DNA from 3 places in the Streptomyces sp. NPDC022552 genome. Region 2 is predicted to be linked to each of the others. Evidence: riboswitches for the same ligand, from Rfam matches in the RefSeq annotation. Region 2 holds a riboswitch; each other region holds the start of a gene.

Region 1 (9,258 bases), on a different contig from region 2:
CGGAACGGCGCCCGGTCAGCCCGGCCGAGTGCCGGTGAGGCGGCGGGTGGCGACAGCGCCCGCTCGCTCCACGGTGGCCTTGACCACAGCGAAGATCGCACCTTGCAGAGCCGAGGCAACTAGGACCTCTCGCCAGCTGCGGCCCTCGTCGGTGGCGTCGGGTGCATGGCGGTCGTGGCCGATCACCTTCCAGGCCTGCTTGAAGGCCGCTCCGGCGACCATGCCGCTGGTCGCGCCGAGCGCCATGCCGAACGGCTTGTAGGCGATCTTGGATGCCTTCACGTGTACCTCCTGGCTCGATCGGACGAGTAGGGCCCTGACGGCGACGGCCCGGGGCGGGCCGTCGCCCGCGCCGAAGCGCGGGCCTTCGGCTTCTGCCGCTCTGCCGCTCCCCGCCGCGACTACCCAGCCGACAGTCGATGACGCTCCCCCACTCGTCCGAACATCGAAGGAAAGGTCGCCAGACATCGGGGCTCGCCCATGAACGTTTTTCCGTGCGGCACGCGGTGGAAGAGTTGAATGCGACGGCCCATCGGCCGAGCAGCGGCCGGGCTGCCGGGCCTTCTCGGCGTCATGACTCGAACGGGAGCCCTCCGTTGCGCATCTACGCTCAGACACCCGCACGCCGGAACCTCCAGGTGCTCGTGGACCTGATGGCCGTGGCCCTGATCGCCGCCGTGGTGTGGGCAGCCCTCGTCGTCCGCGAGACGATCATGTTGCTGGCCGAGCCGGGGCGCAAGGTCGAGAGCGCCGGCGACAGCCTCGCCGAGGAGCTGGGGAACGCGGGAGAGGCCGCGTCGAACGTGCCGCTCGTCGGCGGCATCCTCAAGAAGCCGCTCCAGTCCGCCGCCGACGCCGGCTCCGGGTTCGCCGACGCGGGAGTGTCGCTCCAGGAGACCGTCAGTCAGGTCGCCGACGCGACCACGGCGGTCCTCATCGTCGTTCCGGTGCTCTTCGTCCTGCTGCTGTGGCTCCCGCCACGCCTGCTCTGGGTCCGGCGCAGCGCCACCCTGCGCCGGCTCGTGGAGGCTCCCGGGGGAGCCGACCTGCTCGCCCTGCGCGCCCTCACCGGCCCGCCGGGCGCACTCGCCAAGCTGCCGGCCCCGCTCGGCGGATGGGCCGACGCCTGGCGCCGGGGAGACGAGCAAGCCATCGCCGACCTCAGCGTGGTGGCACTCAGGCGCGCCGGGCTCCGGCCCTGAGGAGCCATCGGAACACGGGATCCACAGCACACCTCCGGCGGGTGTCAGGGAGTGGCCGTGCCGCTCGTCACGGTCCTCCAGCTGCCGTCGTCCACCGTGTACACCGTCAGCCGACGGTTGACCGTGTCGCCGTCCTTGTCGAAGGCGACACGGCCGGTGACACCGTCGAAGGCCGACCCGGCGACTGCCTGCGCCAGTTTCGCCCTGGCGTTGTCGGGGACGGTACCGCCGTTCGCCGTCACGACCGCCTTCACCGCCTCGATGACGGTCCACGTCGCGTCGTAGGCGTAGGGGCCGTACCAGCCGGCCGGCTGCGAGTAGCCCGCTTTCCGGTACCGGGCGAGGAAGTCCCGCCCTGCCTCCGATTCCTCGGCGGGCAGGCCGAAGTTGGTCGCGAGGTCGCCCTCGGCCTGCGGGTTCGCCGTGAGGTACTGCTGGTCGAAGATGCCGTCGCCGCCCATCAGCGGGGCGTTCACCCCCGCCTGCTTGAGCTGTCGGGAGAGCGGCGCCGCGGTGTCGTAGTAGCCGCCGAAGTAGACGGCGTCGGCGCCCGATGACCGCACCCTGACGGCGAGCCCCGCGAAGGCGCGTTCCGCGGGATCGACCTGCTCGGTGCCGACGACGGCCCCACCGAGCTTGGTGAACTCGGCCGTGAGACCGGAGGTGAGAGCAGTGCCGTGGGCGCTCGCGTCGTCGATCACGTAGAGCTTGGTCTTCTTCGCCTCATGCAGGTACCGGGCGGCGAACGGCCCCTGGACGACGTCCGTGGCGATGGTACGGAAGTAGGTGGAGTGAGGACGGGACGTCGTGCCCGCGGCCCAGTCGGGACCCAGGGTCAGGGCGGGGTCGGTGTTGCTCGGTGACACGTTGACCATGCCCGCCCGCGCGAGTGTGGGCACCAGGGTCCGGGCGACAGCGGAGTTGAGGGGACCGACGACCCCCAGCACCTTGTCGTCGGACACGAACTGGGCGGCGTTGGGCGCGCCCTTGGCGGGGTCGGCCTCGTCGTCCAGGGCCTTGATCTCGAATGTCACGCCGGGGACGTGCCGGGACTCGTTGGCGGTCCTGGCTGCCAGGTCGGCGGAGTTCTTGATACCGGCGCCCATCGAGGACAGCCCGCCGCTCAGTGGCGCGTCCACGCCGATCACCACCGTGACGGAGGAGGCCCCCGAGCCGTTGCCGACTCCCCCGCCACGGCGTCCGTCGTCGTCACGGGTGAGGGCCCAGGTGAGGACGGAGCCCGTGGTGAGCACGGCCAGTGCCGTACCCAGGACCGCGGAGCGCCGGGTGAGGCCACGCCGCCGGGCGGGCGCCCGCTCGCCCGGCTCCGGCGTGGCCGCCGCGCCGAGCGGGACCGTGTCTTCGGCCGGGGGTACGGGCCGCGGCGGGGCGGTCGGCCGTTCGGGCGCGGGGTGGGGCGGCGTCCCGGCGACGGACCCGCGGTCCAGGACGGTGGGGGTGGGTGGTGGCGTGGGTGATGGTGCCTGCTGCGGCATCGTCGGAGCGGAAGCGTGCTCCGCCGCCCCGTCCGGCGCCGGTGCGGGGGTCGCCCGCGGATCGGGCGTGGGGACGGGTGCGTGACCGGGGTTGCCGTCCGTCGGCCCGTGCCCGGCGGACCCGTCGGGCACGGGCGGTGAGGAACGCAGCGCCGACGCGAGCATCTCGGCGGCTTCCGCGGCGTCCACGCGTTGCGCCGGGTCCTTGGTGAGCAGCGCGTCCAGCAGGGGGGCCAGCGGGCCGGCATGGACAGGTGGCCGGTGCGGGCGGGTGAACACGGCAACGGCGAGGGCGTGGAGCCCGTCCGCCTCGAACGGTGGGCGTCCCTCGACGGCGTGGTAGAGGGTGGCGCCGAGCGCCCACAGGTCGTTGGCCGGTGTCGGTCGCTTGCCCTCCAGCTGCTCCGGGGGCATGTACTGCGGCGTGCCGATGACGGTCCCGCTGTGGCTCAGCCTGGTCGTGGCGTCCGCGAGGTGAGCGATGCCGAAGTCGGTCAGTACGACCCGGTCCCTGGTCAGCAGCACGTTGTCCGGCTTGATGTCCCGGTGGACGATCCTCGCTCGGTGCGCCTCGGCCAGCGCGTCGAGCATGGCGGCGCCGATCTCGGCCACCCGCCGTACGGAGAGCCGGCCCCGGTCGCTGATGGCAGCGGCCAGGGACTGCCCGCGGATCAGCTCCATGACGATGACGGGGGCGCCGTGGTGCTCCACCACGTCGTGAACGGTGATGACACCGGGGTGGCTGAGGGTGACCGCCGCGCGTGCCTCGCCGGTGAACCGCCTGAGCAGCGCGGCGCGATCCCCCTCCTCCAGGCCCGGCGGGAAGAGGATCTCCTTGATGGCGACCTCGCGCCCGAAGAGTTGCCGGTCCAGGCCACGCCAGACCCGGCCCATACCGCCCTGGCCGATGCGCTCGACCAGCTGGTACCGGCCCGCGATGAGTTCGGGGTTCTCCTCGGTCACGCGCACACTCTAGGTCCTGCTGAGCCGGTCAGGTGGCGAAAAATCGGCATGATCCCGCCCCACGGTGACGAGGACGTCGAGTGTCCGAAGAGGGACGCGTCGCCGGCATACGGCGGGGCGTTCGGTCGAATGGAGAGCCTGTGTCAGCCTGCGCGGCTGATGCGGACAGGACCTCGGAGGTCAGCCGGATCGACGGGACGTCCGCCCTGGGTGATGTCCACTTCGCCGGCCGCGGCCAGCCGCCGGGCCACGCGGCGGGTCGGCTCCATGAGCGCGCGCCATCCGTCGTCGTCCCCCGTGTACACGGCTCGCGCGGCGTCGGAGGGGCAGATCGACGATGTCGGACCACGCCTCTCCAGCAGCTCCAGGATCGCGCGCTCCAAGCGCTGTTCCGCCTGCCGTCCGAGTTCCGTCACTCCTCCAGTGTCGCACCGGCGACGCCACGAGCCGGGGCTTGCGAGCGCCGCGCGTGACCTGCATACAACCCGGGACAAGGGGTACGCGCCGATCCCAGCGGGCGGACGACGCCCGGACGGCGAAGGGAGTTGCACTGTGCTGATGGCCCATCCCGCGGTGTTGAGCAACCTGATCGAGCAGTACGAGACGTTGAAGGTGCTGCACGCGGAGAACGGCACCGCCGAGGTACGGCGCCGCCTTGACGACGTCGCGTACACACTGTGTGTCTCCACCGGCACGCGTGACGCGGACGCGGCGCTGATCGCGGCCCGGCACCGCCTTCCCGGCGCGCGTCCCGAGGACGACTCGGTCCTGATGGCCTGAATCAGCACGTGACCCGGGCGTTCTGGTCGGGTCCGAAGACACCGGCCGCCGCGGCCGGCGAACCGCGGCGGCATCTCGCCGGGCTGCGGACCGGGGAGCCGCTCCGCATCGGCGCCTGGGGCCGGACCTCGGGGGAGGCGATGTCACCCGCGAGCGGTACCGGCGCTCACGCTCCCGGGCGATGGCGCAGCGCACCGGTGCGCTCCCGCGAACTCGCGGCGACAATTGCGCCATGCCGGGCATCCGCAGAACTCGTTCACGCGATCCGGACCTGGGTCGCCACCAGGAATGTCAGCATTCAGTACCACGCAGAACCGAATGGCTCGCCTGCCATCTCCCCAGGAGGTACCCATGAGGATGCTGATCAACGTCCCGGAGACCGTCGTCGCCGATGCGCTGCGCGGGATGGCCGCCGCGCACCCCGAGCTCACCGTCGATGTCGAGAACCGTGTCGTCCTGCGGCGCGACGCGCCCGTCGCCGGGAAGGTGGGGCTGGTCTCCGGGGGCGGGTCCGGGCACGAGCCTTTGCACGGGGGGTTCGTCGGGCCCGGGATGCTGGCGGCCGCGTGCCCCGGGGAGGTGTTCACGTCGCCCGTGCCCGACCAGATGGTGCGGGCCGCCGCCGCGGTCGACAGCGGGGCGGGGGTGCTGTTCGTCGTCAAGAACTACACCGGTGACGTGCTCAACTTCGAGATGGCCGCCGAGCTCGCGGAGGACGAGGGCATCCAGATCGCCAAGGTGCTCGTCGACGACGACGTGGCGGTGACGGACAGTCTGTACACCGCCGGTCGGCGCGGGACCGGGGCGACGCTCTTCGTGGAGAAGATCGCCGGGGCGGCCGCCGAGGGGGGCGCGCCGCTGGAGCGGGTGGAGGCCCTCGCGCGCCGGGTGAACGAGCGGTCGCGGAGTTTCGGTGTGGCGCTGAGCGCCTGCACCACGCCGGCGAAGGGCAGCCCCACCTTCGAACTCCCGGAGGGGGAGCTGGAGTTGGGCATCGGTATCCACGGGGAGCCGGGGCGCGAGCGGCGGCCCATGATGACCTCGGGGGAGATCGCGGACGTCGCCGTCGAGGCCGTACTGGAGGACCTGCGGCCGTCCGGACCGGTCCTCGCCCTCGTGAACGGGATGGGCGCGACGCCGCTGCTCGAACTGTACGGGTTCAACGCCGAGGTGCAGCGCGTGCTGACCGAGCGCGGGGTGCCGGTCGCCCGTACGCTGGTCGGCAACTATGTGACCTCGCTCGACATGGCCGGCTGTTCGGTGACGCTCTGCGAGGCCGACGAGGAGCTGCTGCGGCTCTGGGACGCGCCCGTGCAGACGCCCGCGCTGCGCTGGGGCCGGTGAGAGGGCATGCCCGAAGTGAGCGCGTGCGACGCCGTGTTCGTCCATCGTTGGCTGACCACGGCCGCGGCCGCCGTCGACCGTGAGGCCGAGCGTCTCACCGAGCTCGACTCGGCGATCGGCGACGCGGACCACGGGGCCAACCTGAAGCGCGGGTTCGCCGCGGTGGCGGACGTGCTGGAGAAGGAGCCGCCGGAGACGCCGGGGGCCGTACTCGTCGCCGCGGGGCGGCAGTTGATCTCCACGGTCGGGGGCGCGTCCGGACCGCTGTACGGGACGCTGCTGCGGCGGACCGGCAAGGCGCTCGGGGATGCCCCTTCGGTGACGCGGGAGGACCTGGCCGTGGCCCTGGCCGCCGGGGTCGCCGCCGTCGGGCAGCTCGGCGGTGCCCAGGTCGGGGACAAGACCATGCTGGACGCGCTCGTTCCGGCGGCCGAGGCGCTCGGCGACTCCTTCGCCGCCGCCCGGGACGCGGCCGAGCGCGGCGCCCTCGCGACCGTACCCCTCCAGGCGCGCAAGGGCAGGGCGAGCTATCTGGGCGAACGTTCCATCGGGCATCAGGATCCCGGGGCCACCTCGTCGGCCCTGCTGATCGCCGCCCTCGCGGAGGTGGCTGCCGCGTGACCGGTCAGGTGGGCATCGTGGGCACGGTGGGCATCGTGCTGGTCTCGCACAGCGCGGCCGTGGCCGACGGTGTCGCCGCGCTGGCCCGGGGCCTCGCGGGCGGCGGGCCGACCGCTCCCGTCGCCGCGGCCGGGGGCACCCCCGACGGGGGTCTCGGCACGAGCTCCGAGCGGATCGTCGAGGCGGCGAAGTCGGTGGACGGGGGCGCCGGAGTGGCCCTCCTCGTCGACCTCGGCAGCGCCGTCCTGACCGTCAAGGCGCTCCTCGCCGAGGAGGACGAGCTGCCGGAAGGCTCGCGCCTCGTTGACGCCCCGTTCGTCGAGGGCGCCGTCGCCGCCCTCGTCACGGCGAGCGCCGGAGGGGACCTGGACGCGGTGGTGGCGGCGGCCTCGGAGGCGTACACGTACCGCAAGGTGTGAGGCGGGGCGCGGGAGGCGCGCGCAGGGGGCCGACAGGGGTGCGTGGGGCGCGCGGGAGATCCGTCACACACCGTCCCCGGCAGCACCCGTGTTGTGATGTACCTGGTCAACCCACTAATGTCACAGCGCCTTGGTGTACGGGAAACCGGTGCAGTACCGGTGCGGCCCTCGCCACTGTGATCGGGAAGTCCGGCTCCATCCCTCCGGGGAAGCCACTGGACCGCCGCGGGAGACCGCGGCGGTGTGGGAAGGCGGAGCCGCGGCGGCATGACCCGTCAGCCAGGAGACCGGCCAGGGTGCGTTGTCCATCCACGAGGTGCTGGAGAGGGTCTCCCAACCATGCATATAGCCGAGGGGTATCTGCCCCCTGTGCACGCGGCCGCCTGGGGCGTCGCGTCCGCACCCTTTGTCGTCCACGGTGTCCGCGCCCTGACCCGTGAGGTCAAGGCCAACCCCGAGTCCACCCTGCTGCTCGGTGCCTCCGGTGCGTTCACGTTCGTTCTGTCCGCCCTGAAGATTCCGTCGGTGACGGGCAGTTGCTCGCACCCGACCGGTACGGGACTGGGCGCCATCCTGTTCCGCCCGCCCGTGATGGCGGTCCTGGGCACGATCACGCTGCTGTTCCAGGCGCTGCTGCTCGCCCACGGCGGGCTCACCACGCTCGGCGCCAACGTCTTCTCGATGGCGATCGTCGGGCCGTGGGCCGGTTTCGGTACGTACTGGCTGCTGCGCCGCTTCGACGTTCCGCTCATGGTGAGCGTGTTCTTCGGGGCGTTCGTCGCCGACCTGTCGACGTACTGCGTGACCAGTGTCCAGCTCGCGCTGGCCTTCCCGGACCCGGGCAGTGGTGTGCTGGGCGCGCTGGCCAAGTTCGGCGGGATCTTCGCCGTCACGCAGCTTCCGCTCGCCGTCAGTGAGGGTCTGCTGACGGTCCTCGTCATGCGGCTGCTCACGCAGTCCAGCAAGGCGGACCTGACGCGCCTCGGAGTCCTGCTCCCGTCCCGGAAGAAGAACGAGAACGCGGAGGCGAGCGCCTGATGAGCCGGAACGCGAAGATCAACACGCTGCTGCTGCTCGTCGTCGCGGCGCTCGCCGTGCTCCCGCTCGTCCTGGGGCTCGGCGACCACAAGGAGGAGCCGTTCACCGGCGCCGACGCCGAGGCCGAGACGGCGATCACGGAGATCGACCCCGACTACGAGCCGTGGTTCTCCCCGCTGTACGAGCCCGCTTCCGGTGAGATCGAGTCGGCGCTCTTCGCCCTGCAGGCCGCCATCGGCGCCGGAGTACTCGCCTACTACTTCGGTCTGCACAAGGGCCGCAAGCAGGGCGAGGCCCGCGCCGATGCGAAGGCGCTGCGGTCGGCGTCCGTCGGCGAGTAGGCGCCGGTGCTGCCGATCGACGCGGCGGCGCACAGCAGTCGCTGGCGCCGCCGTCACCCGTGCGAGAAAGCCGTGCTCGGCTTCGGCTTGACGCTCTGCGCGGTGTGCCTGCCGCCGTGGCCCGGTGCCGTCCTGGTCGCGGCGGCCACCCTGGCCGTCCTCCTCGGGCCGGCGGGGGTGCCGGGGCGTCAGCTGTGGCGCGCCTTCCGCATCCCGTTGGGCTTCTGTGTGACGGGGGCGATCCCGCTGCTCTTCGAGGTGGGCGGGGACCGAGGCCTGGTGGCGTTCGCGCACGACGGTCCCGTCCACGCGGGCGAGTTGTTGCTGCGGACCTCGTCGGCGTCGCTGGGCGTGCTGCTGTTCGCCTTCACGACACCCGTCTCCGATGTACTGCCCCGGCTGGTGCGGGCCGGGGTTCCGGCGCCCGTGGTGGACGTCGCCCTGGTGATGTACCGGATCAGTTTTCTTCTTCTGGACGCGATATCCAAGATCCGACAGGCGCAGGCGGCCCGGCTGGGGCTGACCACGCGCGCGGCGACCTGGCGTTCACTGGCCGGGCTGGGCGCCACGGCGTTCGTCCGCGCCTTCGACCGGGCGCAGCGGCTGCAGACGGGCCTGGCCGGTCGGGGTTACGACGGGACGCTGCGGGTCCTGGTGCCGGAGGCCGCGGTCTCGGGCCGCTTCCTCGCGTCGACGGTCGGCCTGCTCGCCGGTCTCGTCGCCCTCACTCTCGTACTGGAAAGGTCCCTGCCGTGAGTCCTGCGCCACCTGTCGTGGAACTGGTGAAGGCCACGTTCGCGTACGAGGACGGGCCCGTCGTCCTGGACGGCATCGACTTCGCCGTGCCGGAGGGCCGTGCGATGGCGCTCCTCGGCCGCAACGGCGGCGGCAAGACGACGATGCTGCGGCTGCTGAGCGGGGGCCTGCGCTGCGGGAGCGGCGCGCTCCGGCTGGACGGCGAGGACGTGTCGTACGACCGGAAGGGGCTGACCCGGCTGCGTACGACGGTGCAGCTGGTCGTCCAGGACCCGGACGACCAGCTCTTCGCCGCGTC
Region 2 (9,258 bases):
GCCGGGATGGAGCTGGGCAGCGCCGCCGTCCGGCTCTCGCCGGAGGGCGAGGCCGAGGTCGTGTGGGGCCGCCGGCTGGACCCGGCCCGTATCGAGGTGCTCTCCATCCCGCTGCCGTCCTCCGGCCGCCGCTGGGGCGAGGTCGTCCTCCACGACGGCGTGCCCAACGGCGAGCGCACGACCAGCGCCGGCCCGTCCTACCCCGTCTTCGACGAGATCGAGCTCTGGGCGCCCTCACCCGTCCCCACCTGGGTGGTCCTCCTGGAGGCCGCCACCGAGGCCGACCGGGACGCCCTGGAGCAGCTCGCGGCCGACGCCGGATTCGCCGCGGAGGACTGGTCCTCGTCGGTCCGGCTGCTCTGCCGCGCCTGCTCGGAGTCGACCATGCCCAGCGCCGAGGGCGAGGGCGAGCACCTCGACCCGCACGACCACAGCGAGCCGGGCCACCCCGGCCCCCTCGGCCACCGCTCGCCCGGCGAGCTCTGGGTCCCCGAACGGGAGTGCGGGATCGCCGCGCCCGTGGGTCTGGTCCGCGGCCTGCTGGACGGCTGGGTGGCGGACAGTCCCGACAGCCGTGAGTGGCGGGATCTCGAAGAGGTCTGCTGAACCGCCCGGATCCTGCCCTTAGGCTGTACGGGACCATCGACTGGGGTTCTGAGGAAGGCGTGCGGCGGAATGGCGCAGCAGGAGACTGACGAGCAGATCAACGACGGTTTCGTCGTCGACACGGAGGACTGCGAGGCGCGCGAGCTCGCGTACCGCGAGCGCGGTACGGCACGCCCGATCACGGTCGTCGGCAACCCGGTGCTCCACCGGGAGTGCAAGGACGTCACGGAGTTCGACGACACGCTCGCGGCGCTGATCGACGACATGTTCGCCAGCCAGAAGGCCGCCGAGGGCGTGGGCCTGGCCGCGAACCAGATCGGCGTCGACCTGAAGGTCTTCGTCTACGACTGCCCCGACGACGAGGGCGTCCGTCACACCGGCGTCGTCGTCAACCCGGTGCTCCAGGACCTGCCGGCCGACCGCCGCAATCTGGACGACTCCAACGAGGGCTGCCTCTCGGTCCCGACCGCGTACGCCTCGCTGGCCCGCCCGGACTTCGCCGAGGTCCACGGCCAGGACGCCCAGGGCAACCCGATCAAGGTCCGGGGCACCGGCTACTTCGCGCGCTGCCTCCAGCACGAGACGGACCACCTGTACGGCTTCCTGTACATCGACAAGCTCTCCAAGCGCGACCGCAAGGACGCCCTCCGCCAGATGGAAGAGGGCACCCCGCGCTACGAGACGGTCCCGAACGACTGACCCCGGCGTACGGCGAAGGGCCCCGCTCCCCCCGGAGCGGGGCCCTTCGTCGCGTACACCCGGAACGCGTGGGGACTAGAAGTCCTCGTCCAGGTCCACCGAGCCCTCGACCGCCACCTGGTAGGCGGACGGGCGGCGCTCGAAGAAGTTCGTCAGCTCCTGGACTCCCTGGAGCTCCATGAACGCGAACGGGTTCTCGGAGCCGTACACCGGGGCGAAGCCCAGCCGCTGGAGGCGCTGGTCGGCGACGCACTGGAGGTACTCGCGCATCGACTCGGTGTTCATGCCCGGCAGTCCGTCGCCGCACAGGTCCCGGCCGAACTGCAGCTCCGCCTCGACGGCCTCCCTCAGCATGTCGGTGACCTGCTGCCGGAGCGCGTCGTCGAAGAGCTCCGGCTCCTCCTTGCGGACGGTGTCCACGACCTCGAAGGCGAAGTTCATGTGCATCGTCTCGTCGCGGAACACCCAGTTGGTGCCGGTCGCGAGGCCGTGCAGCAGACCGCGGGACCGGAACCAGTACACGTAGGCGAAGGCGCCGTAGAAGAACAGGCCCTCGATGCACGCGGCGAAGCAGATCAGGTTCAGCAGGAAGCGACGGCGGTCGGCCTGCGTCTCCAGGCGGTCGATCTTCTCGACCGAGTCCATCCACTTGAAGCAGAACTGCGCCTTCTCGCGGATGGAGGGGATGTTCTCCACCGCGTCGAAGGCCGCCGCGCGGTCCTCCGGGTCGGGCAGGTAGGTGTCGAGCAGCGTCAGATAGAACTGGACGTGCACGGCCTCCTCGAACAGCTGGCGCGAGAGGTACAGCCGCGCCTCGGGGGAGTTGATGTGCTTGTACAGCGTCAGCACGAGGTTGTTGGCGACGATCGAGTCACCGGTCGCGAAGAACGCGACCAGCCGGCCGATCATGTGCTGCTCACCCGGCGTCAGCTTGGCGAGGTCGGCGACGTCGGAGTGGAGGTCGACCTCCTCCACCGTCCAGGTGTTCTTGATCGCGTCCCGGTAGCGCTCGTAGAAGTCCGGGTAACGCATCGGACGCAGGGTCAGCTCGAAGCCCGGGTCCAGCAGGTTCTTCTGTTCGTTCGAGCTCATTACTGGCAGGCCTCGCAGGACTCGGGGTTTTCGAGGGAGCAGGCGACGGCCTCTTCGGGGGTCGCCTGTACGGGAATCGGGGCGCTGGCCTGGGCCGCGCGGGCGATCCGGGTCGCCGGACGGGAGCGCAGGTAGTACGTCGTCTTCAGGCCCTGCTTCCAGGCGTACGCGTACATCGACGACAGCTTGCCGATCGTCGGCGTCTCCAGGAACAGGTTCAGGGACTGCGACTGGTCCAGGAACGGCGTACGGGCCGCCGCCATGTCGATCAGACCGCGCTGCGGGATCTCCCACGCCGTCCGGTACAGCTCGCGCACCTCGGCCGGGACCCAGGTGAAGCCGGCCACCGAGCCGTTGGACTCGCGCAGCGCCTCACGGGTCTGCGCGTCCCACACGCCGAGCCTCTTCAGCTCCTGCACCAGGTACGAGTTGACCTGGAGGAACTCGCCCGAGAGCGTCTCGCGCTTGAACAGGTTGGAGACCTGCGGCTCGATGCACTCGTACACGCCCGCGATCGAGGCGATCGTCGCCGTCGGCGCGATGGCGAGCAGCAGGCTGTTGCGCATGCCGACCGCCGCGATCCGCTCGCGCAGGGCCGCCCAGCGCTCGGGCCAGTTCAGCTCCACCTCGTAGTGGTCGGGGTGCAGGACACCGCGGGCCGCGCGGGTCTTGTCCCAGGCCGGTACCGGCCCGTTGCGCTCCGCGAGGTCGGCGGACGCCTCGTACGCGGCGAGCATGATCCGCTCCGCGATACGGGTCGACAGCGCACGCGCCTCGGCGGAGTCGAAGGGCAGCTTCAGCTGGAAGAAGACGTCCTGGAGGCCCATCGCGCCCAGGCCCACCGGCCGCCAGCGGGCGTTGGAACGGCCCGCCTGCTCGGTCGGGTAGAAGTTGATGTCGACGACCCGGTCGAGGAAGGTGACGGCCGTACGGACGGTCGCGTCGAGCCGCTCCCAGTCGATGTCCGAACCGACGACGAAGGCGCCGAGGTTGACGGAGCCCAGGTTGCAGACGGCCGTCTCGCCGTCGTCCGTGACCTCCAGGATCTCCGTGCAGAGGTTGGAGGAGTGGACCGTGTGGCCCGGCTCCGCGGTCTGGTTGGCCGTGCGGTTCGAGGCGTCCTTGAAGGTCATCCAGCCGTTGCCGGTCTGGGCCAGGGTCCGCATCATCCGGCCGTACAGATCACGGGCCGGCATGGTCTTGCGGGCCAGGCCCTTCGCCTCGGCGGCCCGGTACGCGGCGTCGAACTCGTCGCCCCACAGGTCGACCAGCTCGGGCACGTCCGCCGGGGAGAAGAGCGACCACTCGGCGTCCGCGTTGACCCGGCGCATGAACTCGTCCGGGATCCAGTGGGCCAGGTTCAGGTTGTGCGTACGCCGGGCGTCCTCACCGGTGTTGTCGCGCAGCTCCAGGAACTCCTCGATGTCCGCGTGCCAGGTCTCCAGGTAGACCGCGGCCGCGCCCTTGCGCCGCCCGCCCTGGTTCACGGCCGCCACCGAGGCGTCCAGCGTCTTCAGGAACGGCACGATGCCGTTGGAGTGCCCGTTGGTGCCGCGGATCAGCGAACCGCGGGCGCGGATGCGGGAGTACGAGAGCCCGATGCCGCCCGCGTGCTTCGAGAGGCGCGCGACCTGGTGGTACCGGTCGTAGATGGAGTCCAGCTCGTCCAGCGGGGAGTCGAGGAGGTAGCAGGACGACATCTGCGGGTGGCGGGTGCCGGAGTTGAAGAGCGTGGGGGAGGAGGGCAGGTAGTCGAGCCGGCTCATCAGCCCGTACAGCGCGGCGACCTCGTCCAGAGCGCGCGTGGAGTCGTCCTCGGCGAGGCCGCAGGCGACGCGCAGCATGAAGTGCTGCGGGGTCTCGATCACCTGGCGGGTGATCGGGTGGCGCAGCAGATAGCGGGAGTAGAGGGTCCGCAGACCGAAGTAGCCGAAGCGGTCGTCCGCGGCCGCGTCGACGAGCGCGTCGAGCCGCTCGGCGTGCAGCTGGACGAACTCGGCCGTACGGTCGGCGATCAGGCCCTCACGGTGACCGACCGTGACGGAAGCGGAGAAGGTGACCGAGCCCTGCGAGGCCGCCTCGTCGGCGATCGTGATCGTGAGCAGCCGGGCGGCGAGCCGGGAGTACGCCGGGTCCTCGGCGATCAGACCCGCGGCCGCCTCCGTGGCCAGCTCGCGCAGCTCCGCCTCGTCCGAACCGGCGTTGCGGCCCCGCAGCGCGGCGGCGGCGACCTTGCCCGGGTCGGTGTCGGTGAGATCGGCGGTGAGGTCGGTCAGGGTCCGCAGAAGCACGGTCCCGGGTCCGTCGCTCTCGTTGCCGTCGCTCTCGATCGCTGCGGCCGGATCGGCGGGCGCGATGGTCACGTGGGGGCTCTCCTCGCTCGGCTCGGGGCCGGCGGAGGGAGGCGGGCGGCGGCCGCACCCGTGGACAGGGGAGGCCGCGCCACGGCCCACTCCGCGAGGCCCGGACGTCTGTGGCACCCGGAACGGACGGACCGGGCGCGCTGTCCACAGGTCTTCGGACTCGGCCCGCGCGCACAAGCACGCAGAAACCACACCGTTGCGGGACAGTTCCGGATTTCCACCGGATTCCCCTGCGAGGACAGCGAGCATGAGCATACATGTGGGGGGCGCCCCTCGAAGCACCCCCCACATGTTGTGTCGTTGGCGAGTCAGAGCTCCAGGGCATAGGTGAGCAGCGGGTCCAAGTCGGGCACGGGTCTCCAGTCCCGGCCGGGCGTACGGACGAAGCCCATGCGCTCGTAGATCCGGTGCGCCGAGGCCATCCCGGGCTGCGTGGAGAGCACCACGCGACGGCATCCCCCGCTCTCCCGCGCCCGCTCCACACAGGCCCGTACGAGCGCCTCGCCGACCCCCCGGCCCCGCGCGTCCTTCGCCACGGCGAGCATCCGGAACTCGGCCTCGCCCTCGCCCGCGATGTCGGCCCACTCCTCGCCGCCCCGGGCGAAGGTCACCCCGCCGAGCACGACGCCCGCGCGGTCCACCGCCACCAGGACCTCCGACTCCGCGACCCGCCGGGTCACGTCCCGCAGCAGATGGAGGTAGTCGTCGTCCTCGCCGAAGTCGAGGTGTCCGTCGTCGAGATAGGCGCGCGCGGTGATGTCACCGAGGGCTTCGTGCTCCTCGGGCCGTACCGCCCTGATGGTGAGGTCCATGAGCGCAGTCTGCCTCGGGGGCACGGCGAAGGGCCCGGGATTTCCTCTCGGAGATCCCGGGCCCTCGCGCGTACCGGAACGGTCAGTGACCGGCGCCGACCTTCGGCAGCGGCTTGACGCCCGCGTCGCCCGCGTCCGCCGTGTAGTCCGACGGGGAGGTCTCGTCCACGCCGTCCGGCGCCTTGACGGCCCTCAGGACGAAGGTCAGGACGACGGTGACGATCACGTTGATCACGAAGGCGGTGAGGCCGATGTAGCCGATCTCGCCGATGCCCGGGATCTCGGCGGACGAGCCGCCGAAGTGCTTCTGCGTCGGGCTGGCCACGCCGTACGCCGCCGCCGTGCCGTAGACCATGCCGACGGCCCAGCCGGCGAGCAGCGCCCAGCGGTGGAACCAGCGGGTGAACAGACCGCCGACCAGCGCCGGGAGGGTCTGCAGGATCCAGATGCCGCCGAGCAGCTGGAAGTTGATCGCGACCGTCTTGTCCATGGTGAGGACGAAGGCGAGCGCGCCGACCTTGACCAGCAGCGACACCAGCTTGGACACCTTGGTCTCCTGCTCCGGCGTGGCGTCCGGCTTCAGGAAGTCCTTGTAGATGTTGCGGGTGAAGAGGTTGGCGGCGGCGATCGACATGATCGCGGCCGGCACCAGGGCGCCGATGCCGATGGCGGCGAAGGCCACACCCGCGAACCAGTCCGGGAACATGTTCTCGAAGAGCTGCGGGATCGCGAGCTGGCCGTTGGAGACCTTGACCCCGGCGGCGATCGCCATGAAGCCGAGCAGCGCCAGCAGGCCCAGCATCAGCGAGTAGAGCGGCAGGATCGTGGTGTTGCGGCGGATCACGTCACGGCTGCGCGAGGAGAGCGTCGCCGTGATCGAGTGCGGGTACATGAAGAGCGCGAGCGCCGAGCCGAGCGCGAGCGTCGCGTAGCCCCACTGGCCCATCTCGCCGGGCACCAGCGCGCCGCGCGGCTTCTCGGTCGCCGGGTTGATCGTCGCGTACGCCTCGCCGGCCTTGGCGAAGATCTCGTCGAAGCCGCCCAGCTTGATCGGGATGTAGATGATCGCCACCGCGATGACGATGTAGATCAGGGTGTCCTTCACGAAGGCGATGAGCGCGGGGGCGCGCAGACCCGAGGAGTAGGTGTACGCCGCGAGGACGCCGAAGGCGATGAGTAGCGGCAGGTCCTTGATGAACCAGTGCGTGGTCTCGCCGCCGCCCACGCCCATCACGTCCAGGACGGCCTGGATGCCGACCAGCTGGAGCGCGATGTACGGCATGGTCGCGAGGATGCCGGTGACGGCGACCGCGAGCGACAGGCCCTTGGAGCCGAAGCGGCCGCGGACGAAGTCCGAGGTGGTGACGTATCCGTGCTTGTGCGACACCGACCAGAGGCGGGGCAGGAAGGTGAAGATCAGCGGGTAGACCAGGATCGTGTACGGCACGGCGAAGAAGCCGGCCGCGCCCGCCGCGTAGATCGCCGCGGGGACGGCGACGAAGGTGTACGCGGTGTACAGGTCGCCGCCGAGCAGGAACCAGGTCACCCAGGTGCCGAACGAGCGGCCGCCGAGACCCCATTCGTCGAGGCTGTTCTCGTTCTCGGCTCTGCGCCACCGCGAGGCGAGGAAGCCCATGACCGTGACGGCCAGGAAGAAGAAGATGAAGACGGCGAGTGCGACGCCGTTCACGCCGTCCTTCACTTCGACGCACCTTCCTTGCGGGCGCGCTGGTCACGCTGCCACAGCTTGTAAGCGATCATGGTCAGCGCGGTCGAGATGACCACCCAGGCCATCTGGTACCAGTAGAAGAACGGGATGCCGACGAAGGTCGGTTCGACCTTCGCGTACGAGCTCACCCACAACATCGCCACGAACGGCGCGATCAGACAGAGCGCCACCACCACGCGGACCGGTGTGACGACCGGTTGTTTCCCTTGTGTCACTTCAGACATACGGCGACTCCGTCCCCTCGCTGAACACCATGGATCGCATGGATCACCTGCGTAATGCGCGTGAAATCTAGGGGACTGTTTCGTTCCATGGAACCCCCGTCCGAATAACGGACGGGTGTCGATCTCCGCGGCCCGGCGGACACGACAATGCCCCGACACTCCTCACGGATGTGCCGGGGCATCGGTTCACGCCGAAACGGCGTGCTCCGCTCAGCCGTTGGGGCGCTGGAGCCTGGCCACGAACTTGTACCGGTCGCCGCGGTACACCGAGCGCACCCACTCGACCGGCTCGCCCTGGGCGTCCAGCGAGTGGCGGGAGAGCATCAGCATCGGCAGGCCCACGTCCGTACCGAGCAGGCCCGCCTCGCGCGGGGTCGCCAGCGAGGTCTCGATGGTCTCCTCGGCCTCGGCGAGGTGCACGTCGTACACCTCGGCCAGTGCCGTGTAGAGCGAGGTGTACTTCACCAGGGAACGGCGCAGCGCCGGGAAGCGCTTGGCCGAGAGGTGCGTGGTCTCGATCGCCATCGGCTCACCGCTCGCCAGCCGCAGCCGCTCGATCCGCAGCACGCGCCCGCCGGGCGAGATGTCGAGCAGCCCGGCGAGGGTGTCGTCGGCCGTCACGTACCCGATGTCCAGGAGCTGCGAGGTGGGCTCGAGGCCCTGCGCCCGCATGTCCTCGGTGTACGAGGTGAGCTGGAGCGCCTGCGAGACCTTGGGCTTGGCGACGAACGTGCCCTTGCCCTGGATCCGTTCGAGCCGGCCCTCGACGACCAGCTCCTGCAGGGCCTGGCGCACGGTGGTGCGCGAGGTGTCGAACTCCGCGGCGAGTGTGCGCTCCGGCGGGACGGGAGTGCCGGGCGGCAGGGTCTCCGTCATGTCGAGCAAATGCCGCTTCAGTCGGTAGTACTTGGGCACGCGGGCGGTGCGGGTGGCGACCCCGCCCTCTTTCTCCGTGCTGCCCGCGTCCGTGGCCATGGCCTGCCTTCCCGACTCCTGTGCTGCTGCCGTCACCGGCTCCTCCGTCTGTCGCGGCTCACATGGTGGCACGGACCGGTCACGGGTCGTCGCCCTCCCTCAGGTGTCGGTCCGATAACGGACCCGACTGCCCTTCTTATACACCCTTGACACCCCTAAAGGTCTAGGCCAAGCTCCGGGTACTGGTCTAAACCATTAAAGACCAGGTCCCAGCCCCACGAGCACTACTCGACGTATGTCTTCGCGCGGTGGGGGGGTTGCAGGCATCCCTGAGGAGGGTGGCGTGAAGCGCAAGCTCATCGCGGCGATCGGCGTCGCGGGCATCATGGTCTCCATCGCGGCGTGTGGTGGGAACGACAAGAGCGGTGACAACGCCGGCGGCGACGCCAAGGAGCTGACCGTCTGGCTGACGGTCGACGCCCAGAACAACTGGCCGGAGCTGGTCAAGGCCGCCGACGACGCGGTGACCAAGAAGCACCCGGGCATCAAGATCAAGCACGAGTACTACGGCTGGCCGGACAAGAACACCAAGCTCGACGCGGTGCTCGCCACGGACAAGGCCCCGGACGTTGTCGAGATGGGCAACTCCGAGATGATCAGCTACATGGCCAAGGGTGCCTTCGCCGAGGTCGACGCCTCCAAGTTCGAGAACTCGGACCAGTGGCTCGACGCCCTCAAGGAGTCGGTCACCTACAACGGCAAGACCTACGGCGTCCCGTACTACGCCGGTGGCCGTGTGGGCACCTGGCGCAAGGACA
Region 3 (9,258 bases), on a different contig from region 2:
CACGAAGCCCTCGTCCAGGTTCCGCAGCCCGTACACGAGGTCGTCGTACCGCGGCTCCGCGGCGACGATCTTGACGTCGGGCTTGTGCTCGCGCAGGTAGCGGCCGACGCCCATGAGGGTGCCGGTGGTGCCCAGGCCCGCCACGAAGTGGGTGACGGAGGGCAGGTCCGCGAGGATCTCGGGGCCCGTGGTGGCGTAGTGGGCGCCCGCGTTGTCCGGGTTGCCGTACTGGTAGAGCATCACCCAGGAGGGGTTCTCCGTGGCGATCTCCTTGGCGACCCGTACGGCCGTGTTCGACCCGCCGGCGGCGGGGGACGAGATGATCTCGGCGCCCCACATGGCGAGCAGCTGGCGACGCTCCTCGCTGGTGTTCTCCGGCATGACGCAGACCATGCGGTAGCCCTTGAGCTTCGCCGCCATCGCCAGCGAGATCCCGGTGTTGCCGCTGGTCGGCTCCAGGATGGTGCAGCCGGGGGTGAGCCGGCCGTCCTTCTCGGCCTGCTCGATCATGTGGAGCGCGGGGCGGTCCTTGACCGAGCCGGTGGGGTTGCGGTCCTCCAGCTTGGCCCAGATGCGGACGTCGTCCGACGGGGAGAGCCGGGGCAGGCGGACCAGGGGCGTGTTGCCGACCGCCGCGAGCGGGGAGTCGTAACGCATGTGGATCAGACCATGCCGCCGGCCACGGCCGGCAGGATCGTGACGTTGTCGCCGTCGGTGAGCTTGGTGTCGATGCCGTCGAGGAAGCGGACGTCCTCGTCGTTGAGGTACACGTTGACGAAGCGGCGCAGCTGGCCGTTGTCCACGATGCGGGCCTCGATTCCGGCGTGGCGCGTCTCCAGGTCGGCGAAGAGCTCGGCGAGCGTCGCACCGCTGCCCTGGACGGCCTTCTCGCCGTCGGTGTAGGTGCGGAGGATGGTCGGGATGCGGACCTCGATGGCCATGGCGTGGGCTCCTGTTTCGGGAGTCGGGAGTGGCGTGGAAGGCGCGCGGCTGTCGGCCCCCGCGCGGGGTGGTGCTGGGGTGCGCCGCGGGCACACCCGCTCACATCGCGCTGGCGAAACGGCACAGGTCGACGTGCAGCCGCGCCACGAGCAGCGCGCTGCCCGGCGTCGTCACTTCGCTCACGTCGTGGGAAACCATGCGGTCATCGTATCGATTCCCGGTCCGGGTTTCGGAATGTGATCTCACATGACGGACGGTTCGCGCTCGACTGGCGGACCCGGCAGGTAGAAGACGGTCGGCGTACCGGTCCTCGGATGCGGGATGACCTCGGCTTCCACCCCGTACACCGCCCTGAACAGCGTCGGCGTCAGAACGTCCGCGGGCGCGCCTTCGGCGACCACGCGGCCGCGCTCCAGGACGTAGAGGCGGTCGCAGTAGGCGGCGGCGAGGTTGAGGTCGTGCAGCGCGAGCAGGTTGGTGGTGCCCAAGTCGCGTACGAGGCGCAGGACTTCGAGCTGGTAGCGGATGTCGAGGTGGTTGGTGGGCTCGTCCAGGACGAGCAGCGCCGGCTCCTGGACGAGGGCGCGGGCGACGAGGGCGCGCTGGCGTTCGCCGCCGGAGAGGGTGGGGTACGGCCGGTCGGCCAGCTCGGCGATGCCGACGCGGGCGAGGGCGGCGTCGGCGCGGGTCCGGTCGGAGGCGTCGTCGCCCTCCCAGAAGCGCTTGTGCGGGGAGCGGCCGAGGGCGACGAGTTCGCGGACGGTCAGCTCGAACTCGGTGGCGCCGTCCTGGGGGACGGTCGCGATCCGGCGGGCGCGCGCCTTGGGGCCGAGGGCGGCCAGGTCGTCGCCGTCGAGGAGGGCGCGGCCCGAGGTGGGGGTGAGGGTGCCGTAGACGCAGCGCAGGAGAGTGGTCTTGCCGCTGCCGTTGGGGCCGACGAGCCCGACGGTCTCGCCGGGACGGGCGGTGAGGTCGGCGTCGCGCAGCCGTGTCCCGTACGAGAGTCCCTGGAGGCGCAGTTCGGTCATACCGGGCTCCCTTCCGCGCGGCGGCGCATGAGCCAGAGGAAGAACGGGCCGCCGGTCAGGGCGGTGAGGACGCCGACGGGGATGTCCTGGGGCGCGGCGACGGTACGGGCGGCGAGGTCGGCCAGGACCAGGGCGAGCGCGCCGCCGAGCGCGGCGACCGGCAGGAGGCGGCGGTGCGGCGCGCCGACGGCCATCCGGGCGGCGTGCGGGACCATCAGGCCGACGAAGCCGACGGCTCCGCTGACGGAGACCATGACGGCGGTGACGAGGGAGGCCAGGACGAAGACGGCGGCGCGGAAGCGGGCGGTGTCGAGGCCGAGGACGGTCGCGCCCTCCTCGCCGACGAGGAGCAGGTCGAGGGGGCGGGCGAGGATGAGCAGGGCGGCGACGCCGAGGACGAGGACGGCGGCGGGCAGGGCGAGCACGTCCCAGCGGGCGCTGCCGAGGCCGCCGAGGGACCAGAACATCGCCTCCTGGAAGTGTTCGGGGCGGCCCGCGAGGACGAGGAGCAGGGTGGTCAGCGCGGCGAGGATGTACGAGACGGCGACACCGGCGAGGACGAGCCGGGAGCCGGTCATCGTGGAGCCGTGGCGGGCGAGCGTGTAGACGAGGACCAGGGCGAGCAGGGCGCCGGCGAAGGCTCCCGCGGGCATGGCGACGGTGGTCGTGATCCCGCCGCCGATGCCGAGGACCAGGACGAGGACGGCACCGGTGGACGCGCCGGAGGAGATCCCGAGGAGGAAGGGGTCGGCGAGCCGGTTGCGGACCAGGGCCTGGAGGACGGCGCCGACGACGGCGAGCCCGGCGCCGACGATCGCGCCGAGGAGCACGCGCGGGAGCCGGACGTCGAACACGATCGTGCGGTACGGGGAGGGGGCGGCGCGTCCGGTGAGGATCTCGACGACGTCGCCCACGGGGATCCGCACGGACCCGAGGGCGACCCCGGCGACGACGGCGACCGCGAGGGCGACGACGAGTCCGCCGAGAACGAGCAGGTACCGCCCGGACCCGGCCCGCCCGCCGGCCGTCGTGGCGACCGGGGCTGGAACCGCCGGAGCCGGAACCGCCGGGGCCGGGTCCCCGGGAGCCGGACCGGGCGCGGCCGCTCTCTTCGGTGTCGCGCCCGGTTCCGCTCCGGTGTCCGGGAGCGGGGTGGCCGTCATCGGGTCGGGTGGAGCTGGGTCGCGAGCTTCTCGATCGCCGCCGGGACGCGGACGCCGAGGACCGCGTCGGAGAGCGGCAGCACGGCGAAGCGGCGGTTCTTGACCGCCGGGACGTCCTTGAGGGCCGGGTCCTCCAGGAGGCGCTTCTTCTTCTGTTCCACGGTCGTGGAGCCGTAGTCGTAGATGACGATCACGTCCGGCTTGCGGGCGACGACCTGCTCCCACGTCGCGTCGCCGAAGGGCTTGTCGAGGTCGGCGAAGACGTTCCGTCCCCCCGCCCGGGTGATGAGCTCGTTGCCGATGCCCTTGCCTCCGGCGGTGAACGCCGTCTTGTCGCCGCTGTCGTAGACGAAGACCGAGACGGGGGCGACCCCGTCCACCTTCTTCTCGGTCGCCGCGACCGTCTTCCTCGCCTCGGCCGTCCAGCGTGTGCCGCGGTCGGGGACGCCGAAGGTCCGGGCCACCTCGTCGACCTCCCGGTAGAGGTCGGCGAGGGAGGAGGAGCCGGAGGGGCAGTACTCCATGTTGAGGCGGCTGTCGACCCCCGCGGCCTTCAGGTCGTCCCGGCTCCGTCCGGCCTTGGCGTCGAAGGCGCTGGAGTAACCGCCGTAGACGAAGTCGGGGTTCGCGGCGAGCAGGGCCTCCTTGGAGGGGTACTCCTTCGCGAGCACCGGCACCGCGTCGTACGCCTTCTTGTACGCGGGGAGGATCCGGTCGTCGAGGTAGGCCGTGCCGACGAGGGACTTCTCCAGGCCGAGGGCGAGCATGACCTCGGTGACGTGCTGGTTCATGGTGACGGCCCGCTGCGGCGGGGCCTGGTACGTCGTCTTCACACCGCAGTTGGCGACGGTGTACGGGAACCCCGGTGCGGCCTTGGCGGCGGGGGCGCCCTTCTCCGCGGGTGCCGCGCAGGCGGCGAGCAGCGGGACGAGGGCGGCGGCGGGCAGCAGGGTACGGCGGCGCCAGGTCATGGCGGACGAGCCTCCTCCGGGGATTTCCACGTCCCCAGTCGGTGGTGAGAGGCGGCAGGTCAGTTCCTGGCTTCCGGCCCCGGAGGGGCCGGACACAGTGGCGGGACCGTGCCGGATTCGCACCGGCTTCCTGGGTCCTGCCGCCCTGATGGTCGCGTCAGTGTCTCAGACGTCGTACTCCTCGACGACCTTCACGTCCTCCTCGGTCACGACGCCCTCGACGATCGTGTAGGAGCGGAACTGGAAGGGGCCCGCGCCGTCGGTGTCGGCGGTGGAGACCAGGACGTAGTGCGCGCCGGGCTCGTTGGCGTACGAGATGTCGGTACGGGACGGGTAGGCCTCGGTGGCGGTGTGCGAGTGGTAGATGATCACGGGCTCCTCGTCCCGGTCGTCCATCTCGCGGTAGAGCTTCAGGAGGTCGGCGGAGTCGAACTCGTAGAACGTGGGCGAGCGCGCGGCGTTCAGCATCGGGATGAACCGCTCCGGGCGGCCGCTGCCGACAGGACCCGCGACCACGCCGCAGGCCTCGTCGGGGTGGTCCGCGCGGGAGTGCTCCACGATCTGGTCGTACAGGGCCCGGGTGATGGTCAGCATGTCGGACAGGATAAGCAAAGGGGCCGTCCCGTACCGAGGAGTGGTACGGGACGGCCCGAATGCTGGACAGACCGGGTTACGAGCGCTTGGCGAAGGCCGCGCCCTCCGGGTTGCGGGACTTCAGGACCAGGTAGGCGACCGCGAGGACGAGGCCCCACAGCGGCGCGCAGTAGAGCGAGATCCGCGCGTCCTTGTCGATGCCCATCAGCACGATGACCATGCCGATGAAGGCGAGGGCGAAGAGGCTGCACCAGATGCCGCCCGGCGCCTTGAAGGACGACTGGGGCAGCTCGCCGCGGTCGGCCTTGAGGCGGAAGCGGACCTGGCAGACCAGGATCATGATCCAGGCCCACATGCCGGAGATGGTGGCGAAGGAGACGACGTAGTTGAACGCGTCGCCGGGCCACTGGTAGTTGATCCAGACGCCGACCATCATCAGCCCGGCGGAGAAGGACGTGCCGACCAGCGGCAGACCGTTCTTGGTGAGCTTGGTGAAGAACTTCGGGCCCTGGCCGTTGAGCGCGAGGTCGCGCAGCATGCGGCCGGTGGAGTACATGCCCGAGTTGCAGGAGGAGAGCGCGGCCGTCAGGACGACGAAGTTCACGATCGCGGCGCCGACGCCGAGGCCCATCTTCTCGAAGGCCGCGACGAACGGGGAGACGCCCGGCTGGAAGTGGGTCCACGGGACGACCGACAGGATCATGATCAGCGCGCCGACGTAGAAGACGGCGATACGCCACGGCACGGTGTTGATGGCCTTGGGCAGGACGGTCTTCGGGTCCTTGGACTCGCCCGCCGTGACGCCGACCAGCTCGACGGCGAGGAAGGCGAACATGACCATCTGCAGGGTCATCAGGGTGGAGCCGATGCCCTTGGGGAAGAAGCCGCCCTCGGACCAGAGCAGGGTCATCGAGGCGGTGTCACCGGCGTCGGAGAAGCCGATGGTGAGGATGCCGGCACAGATGAGGATCATGCCGACGATCGCGGTGACCTTGACCATCGAGAACCAGAACTCGAGCTCGCCGAAGAGCTTGACGGAGATCAGGTTCGCGAGGAACAGGACGACCGTGAAGATCAGGGCGAAGACCCATTGCGGCTGATCGAGGATGCCGTCGGTGTTCTTGGTCCAGTACTGCATGTACTCGGACGCGGCGGTCACTTCGGTGATGCCGGTGACGACCCAGAAGAGCCAGTACGTCCAGCCGGTCACGAAGCCCGCGAAGGGGCCGATGAACTCCCGTGCGTACTCCGAGAAGGAGCCGGACACGGGCCGGTACATGAGGAGCTCGCCGAGCGCCCGCATGATGAAGAAGATGACGAGGCCCGCGATGGCGTACGCGAGGATCAGGCTGGGCCCCGCCTTGGAGATGCCCTTGCCCGCGCCCAGGAAGAGGCCCGTGCCGATGGCGCCGCCGATCGCGATCATCTGGATCTGGCGGGCGCCGAGTGCCCGGTGATAACCCTCGCCGTCGGCGGAGTCCGCGGCCTCACTGCCGTCGTGCTGCTTGTCGACCTGCACTGAGGTCATGGTGGTGCGCCTTTCTCCATGCTGTTCCGCGCCGACTGCGTCTGGCTGCGGATCAGGTCCTGATCCCCCCGGATATGGATGGAGTGCTACCGGCGGTCAGCCGGTCAAAGCGCCCCCGGGAACAGGGGTGGCGTCCCCGGGTGGTCGTGAAGATTTATCACGGGGGAAACAGTGATCGAGGAGGGCAAATGTGGCGCAGACCACATGAAAAAGGGGGTAAAAGCCACTCAAGAGGACCAGTAAGAACAGTTTGGTGACGTATTCGTTATCCGGATTTGAGTGTCCGCTGAGCGAACGACGCCCTACCGGCCGGTATCGGGCCGCGGGACATCACTCCCCGGACATCAGCGTCTCGACGAGTGACTCCTGAAGGGCGCCCAGCCAGAGGTACGCCATCACCATCGGCTTGCGCGGGTCGGAGTCGGGCAGCCGGTACAGCTCCCCGCTCTCGTCCTCGTCAGTGACCTCAAGACGGGTCCCGATGGTCAGCCGCAGGTCGTTGAGCGCGCCGAGCCAGGCCCGGGACTCGTCGGCGGTGAGCTTGAGGACCACCTCGTCGTCGCCGGTCGCACTGAGCCCGTCGAGGCTGCGGATCACCGCGAGGGCGTCCTGGCGCTTGCGGGCGCGCAGGTCGTTCTCGGTGTAGCGGCGGAAGTCGGCGGCGGCCGCGCGCAGCTCCTCGTCCTCGTCCCCGTACGCGTCGGGGAAGAGTCGTTTGAGTGCGGGGTCGCTGGGGGCCTCGCTCGGGCCCTCGGCAAAGAGCGCGGCGAGGGGGTCCTCGCCCTCCACGGGCTCGTCACCCGGGCCGATCAGCTCCACGAGCTGGACGGCGAGGGAGCGCAGGATGGAGATCTCGACCTCGTCGAGCGCGACGGCGGCGCCACCGCCGGGCAGGGCCTCGAACCGTCCGGCCATCAGCCGCGGTCCTGGGTGAGGGTCGCCCACAGCCCGTAGCCGTGCATCGCCTGCACGTCCCGCTCCATCTCCTCGCGCGTCCCACTGGAGACCACCGCGCGGCCCTTGTTGTGCACGTCGAGCATCAGCTTGTGCGCCTTGTCCTTGGAGTAACCGAAGTACGCCTGGAAGACGTAGGTCACATAGCTCATCAGATTGACCGGATCGTTGTGGACGAGAGTCACCCACGGCACGTCGGGCTCGACGACGGCGAAGGTCTCTTCAGCCGATTCCGTGCGTTCGATCTCAATAGGCGCGACGCTCACTTACCCCATGCTGCCACCTCGGGAGGGGCGTCGCACAAACGGGTCAGCCCGCGCGCCGAGAAATCGTCAGAGTGACGATTTCTGCGATAGCATCGCTGACATGAACGCTGCGGACCTTGGGCTGCCGGTGGACGTGCCGTCGACCGCGCTCTTCACCGATCAGTACGAGCTGACCATGCTGCAGGCGGCCCTCAGGGCCGGCACCGCCGACCGGCGCTCCGTCTTCGAGGTCTTCACCCGTCGTCTGCCCGAGGGGCGGCGCTACGGCGTGGTAGCCGGTGTCGGACGCGTCCTGGACGCCGTCGAGAACTTCCGCTTCGACGGCGGTGTCATCGGCTTCCTGCGCGAGCAGGGCATCGTCGACGAGCCGACGCTCCGGTGGCTGGGCAACTACCGCTTCTCGGGCGACATCTGGGGCTACCCCGAGGGCGAGATGTACTTCCCCGGCTCCCCCATCCTGCGGGTCGAGGGCTCCTTCGCCGAGTGCGTGCTCCTGGAGACCGTGATCCTGTCGATCCTCAACCACGACTCGGCCATCGCGGCGGCGGCCTCCCGGATGTCGGGCGCGGCCGGCGGGCGGCGCCTGATCGAGATGGGTGCCCGGCGCACCCACGAGCTGGCGGCCGTCGCCTCGGCGCGGGCGGCCTACGTCGGCGGCTTCGACTCCACCTCGGACCTCGCGGCCGGGTTCCGCTACGGCATCCCGACCGTCGGCACCTCCGCGCACGCCTTCACGCTGCTGCACGACAGCGAGCGGGACGCGTTCCGGGCCCAGGTGGAGACGCTGGGCCGCGGTACGACGCTGCTCGTCGACACCTACGACGTGGCCGAGGCCGTCCGTACCGCCGTCGAGGTGGCCGGTCCGGAGCTCGGAGCCGTACGGATCGACTCCGGGGACCTGCTGCTCGTGGCGCACCGGGTCCGGGCGCAGCTCGACGAGCTGGGCGCGACGAACACCAAGATCGTGGTCACCTCGGACCTGGACGAGTACGCCATCGCCTCGCTGGCGGCGGCGCCGGTCGACGCCTACGGGGTGGGCACGCAGCTGGTCACCGGCAGCGGCCACCCGACCTGCTCGATGGTCTACAAGCTGGTCGCCCGGGCCCAGTCGGCGGACCCCAAGGCTCCGCTGACGGCGGTGGCGAAGAAGTCGGTCGGTGGCAAGGCCTCCGTCGGCGGCCGCAAGTGGGCGGCGCGGAGGACGGACGCGGAGGGCGTGGCGGAGGCGGAGGTGGTCGGCACCGGCCCGGTGCCCACCGAGCTCGCCGACCGTCAGCTGCTCGTGGAGCTGGTCAAGGGGGGCGACGTCGTGGGCCGGGAGCCGCTGGAGGCGGCGAGGGCACGGCACATCGCGGCGCGGGCCGGGCTGCCGATGTCGGCCATCCAGCTCTCGCGGGGCGAGCCGGTGCTGCCGACGGAATACGTGTAACACCGTGCCCGGGTCCGTGTAACACCCTGCGAGGCCCCCTCCCGAAGGGAGGGGGAAGTCTCTAGGCTCGATGCCATTCCCCGTTTCGACCCCCTCCGTTCCCTCCGCCGGCCCACCGAAGGACACCCGCCATGCACCGCGCATTGATCGTCGTGGACGTTCAGAACGACTTCTGCGAGGGCGGCAGCCTCGCGGTGGCGGGGGGAGCGGACGTCGCCGCCGCCATCACCGACCTGGTCGGCGAGGCGGCGGGCGCCGCGTACCAGCACGTGGTGGCCACCCGCGACCACCATGTCGCCCCGGGGGACCACTTCTCCGCCACGCCCGACTACGTGACCTCCTGGCCGGTGCACTGCGTCGCCGGCACGGAGGGCGTGGGCTTC

Evidence for each region. A riboswitch is a leader RNA that binds a small molecule or an ion and turns the genes downstream of it on or off. The one in region 2 is predicted to bind cobalamin.
Region 1: linked by a shared signal. The riboswitch ahead of ACZ3OF_RS13220 (energy-coupling factor ABC transporter permease) and the one ahead of ACZ3OF_RS09900 (ribonucleoside-diphosphate reductase subunit alpha) in region 2 are both predicted to bind cobalamin.
Region 3: linked by a shared signal. The riboswitch ahead of ACZ3OF_RS26505 (ABC transporter substrate-binding protein) and the one ahead of ACZ3OF_RS09900 (ribonucleoside-diphosphate reductase subunit alpha) in region 2 are both predicted to bind cobalamin.

The regions. Positions count from the first base shown of each region.
Region 1 covers NZ_JBVHGJ010000004.1:23,465-32,722, forward strand. The annotation lists gene ACZ3OF_RS13180 (DUF4235 domain-containing protein) at 16-282, opposite strand; gene ACZ3OF_RS13185 (hypothetical protein) at 597-1,202, shown strand; gene ACZ3OF_RS13190 (bifunctional serine/threonine-protein kinase/ABC transporter substrate-binding protein) at 1,247-3,661, opposite strand; gene ACZ3OF_RS13195 (DUF3253 domain-containing protein) at 3,805-4,077, opposite strand; gene ACZ3OF_RS13200 (DUF5133 domain-containing protein) at 4,214-4,441, shown strand; gene dhaK (dihydroxyacetone kinase subunit DhaK) at 4,793-5,785, shown strand; gene dhaL (dihydroxyacetone kinase subunit DhaL) at 5,792-6,406, shown strand; gene dhaM (dihydroxyacetone kinase phosphoryl donor subunit DhaM) at 6,403-6,825, shown strand; cobalamin riboswitch at 6,940-7,135, shown strand; gene ACZ3OF_RS13220 (energy-coupling factor ABC transporter permease) at 7,165-7,863, shown strand; gene ACZ3OF_RS13225 (energy-coupling factor ABC transporter substrate-binding protein) at 7,863-8,204, shown strand; gene cbiQ (cobalt ECF transporter T component CbiQ) at 8,211-8,960, shown strand; gene ACZ3OF_RS13235 (ATP-binding cassette domain-containing protein) at 8,957-9,258, shown strand, end outside.
Region 2 covers NZ_JBVHGJ010000003.1:27,922-37,179, reverse strand. The annotation lists gene ACZ3OF_RS09915 (tetratricopeptide repeat protein) at 1-606, shown strand, start outside; gene def (peptide deformylase) at 676-1,305, shown strand; gene ACZ3OF_RS09905 (ribonucleotide-diphosphate reductase subunit beta) at 1,381-2,397, opposite strand; gene ACZ3OF_RS09900 (ribonucleoside-diphosphate reductase subunit alpha) at 2,397-4,760, opposite strand; cobalamin riboswitch at 4,889-5,015, opposite strand; gene ACZ3OF_RS09895 (GNAT family N-acetyltransferase) at 5,069-5,572, opposite strand; gene mctP (monocarboxylate uptake permease MctP) at 5,655-7,274, opposite strand; gene ACZ3OF_RS09885 (DUF3311 domain-containing protein) at 7,271-7,525, opposite strand; gene ACZ3OF_RS09880 (GntR family transcriptional regulator) at 7,736-8,500, opposite strand; gene ACZ3OF_RS09875 (extracellular solute-binding protein) at 8,784-9,258, shown strand, end outside.
Region 3 covers NZ_JBVHGJ010000011.1:179,758-189,015, forward strand. The annotation lists gene ACZ3OF_RS26480 (PLP-dependent cysteine synthase family protein) at 1-657, opposite strand, end outside; gene ACZ3OF_RS26485 (MoaD/ThiS family protein) at 663-941, opposite strand; gene ACZ3OF_RS26490 (putative leader peptide) at 1,042-1,140, opposite strand; gene ACZ3OF_RS26495 (ABC transporter ATP-binding protein) at 1,185-1,970, opposite strand; gene ACZ3OF_RS26500 (FecCD family ABC transporter permease) at 1,967-3,133, opposite strand; gene ACZ3OF_RS26505 (ABC transporter substrate-binding protein) at 3,130-4,104, opposite strand; adenosylcobalamin (AdoCbl) riboswitch at 4,113-4,262, opposite strand; gene ACZ3OF_RS26510 (M67 family metallopeptidase) at 4,270-4,698, opposite strand; gene ACZ3OF_RS26515 (amino acid permease) at 4,775-6,226, opposite strand; gene ACZ3OF_RS26520 (DUF2017 domain-containing protein) at 6,557-7,141, opposite strand; gene clpS (ATP-dependent Clp protease adapter ClpS) at 7,141-7,446, opposite strand; gene ACZ3OF_RS26530 (nicotinate phosphoribosyltransferase) at 7,547-8,875, shown strand; gene ACZ3OF_RS26535 (isochorismatase family protein) at 9,007-9,258, shown strand, end outside.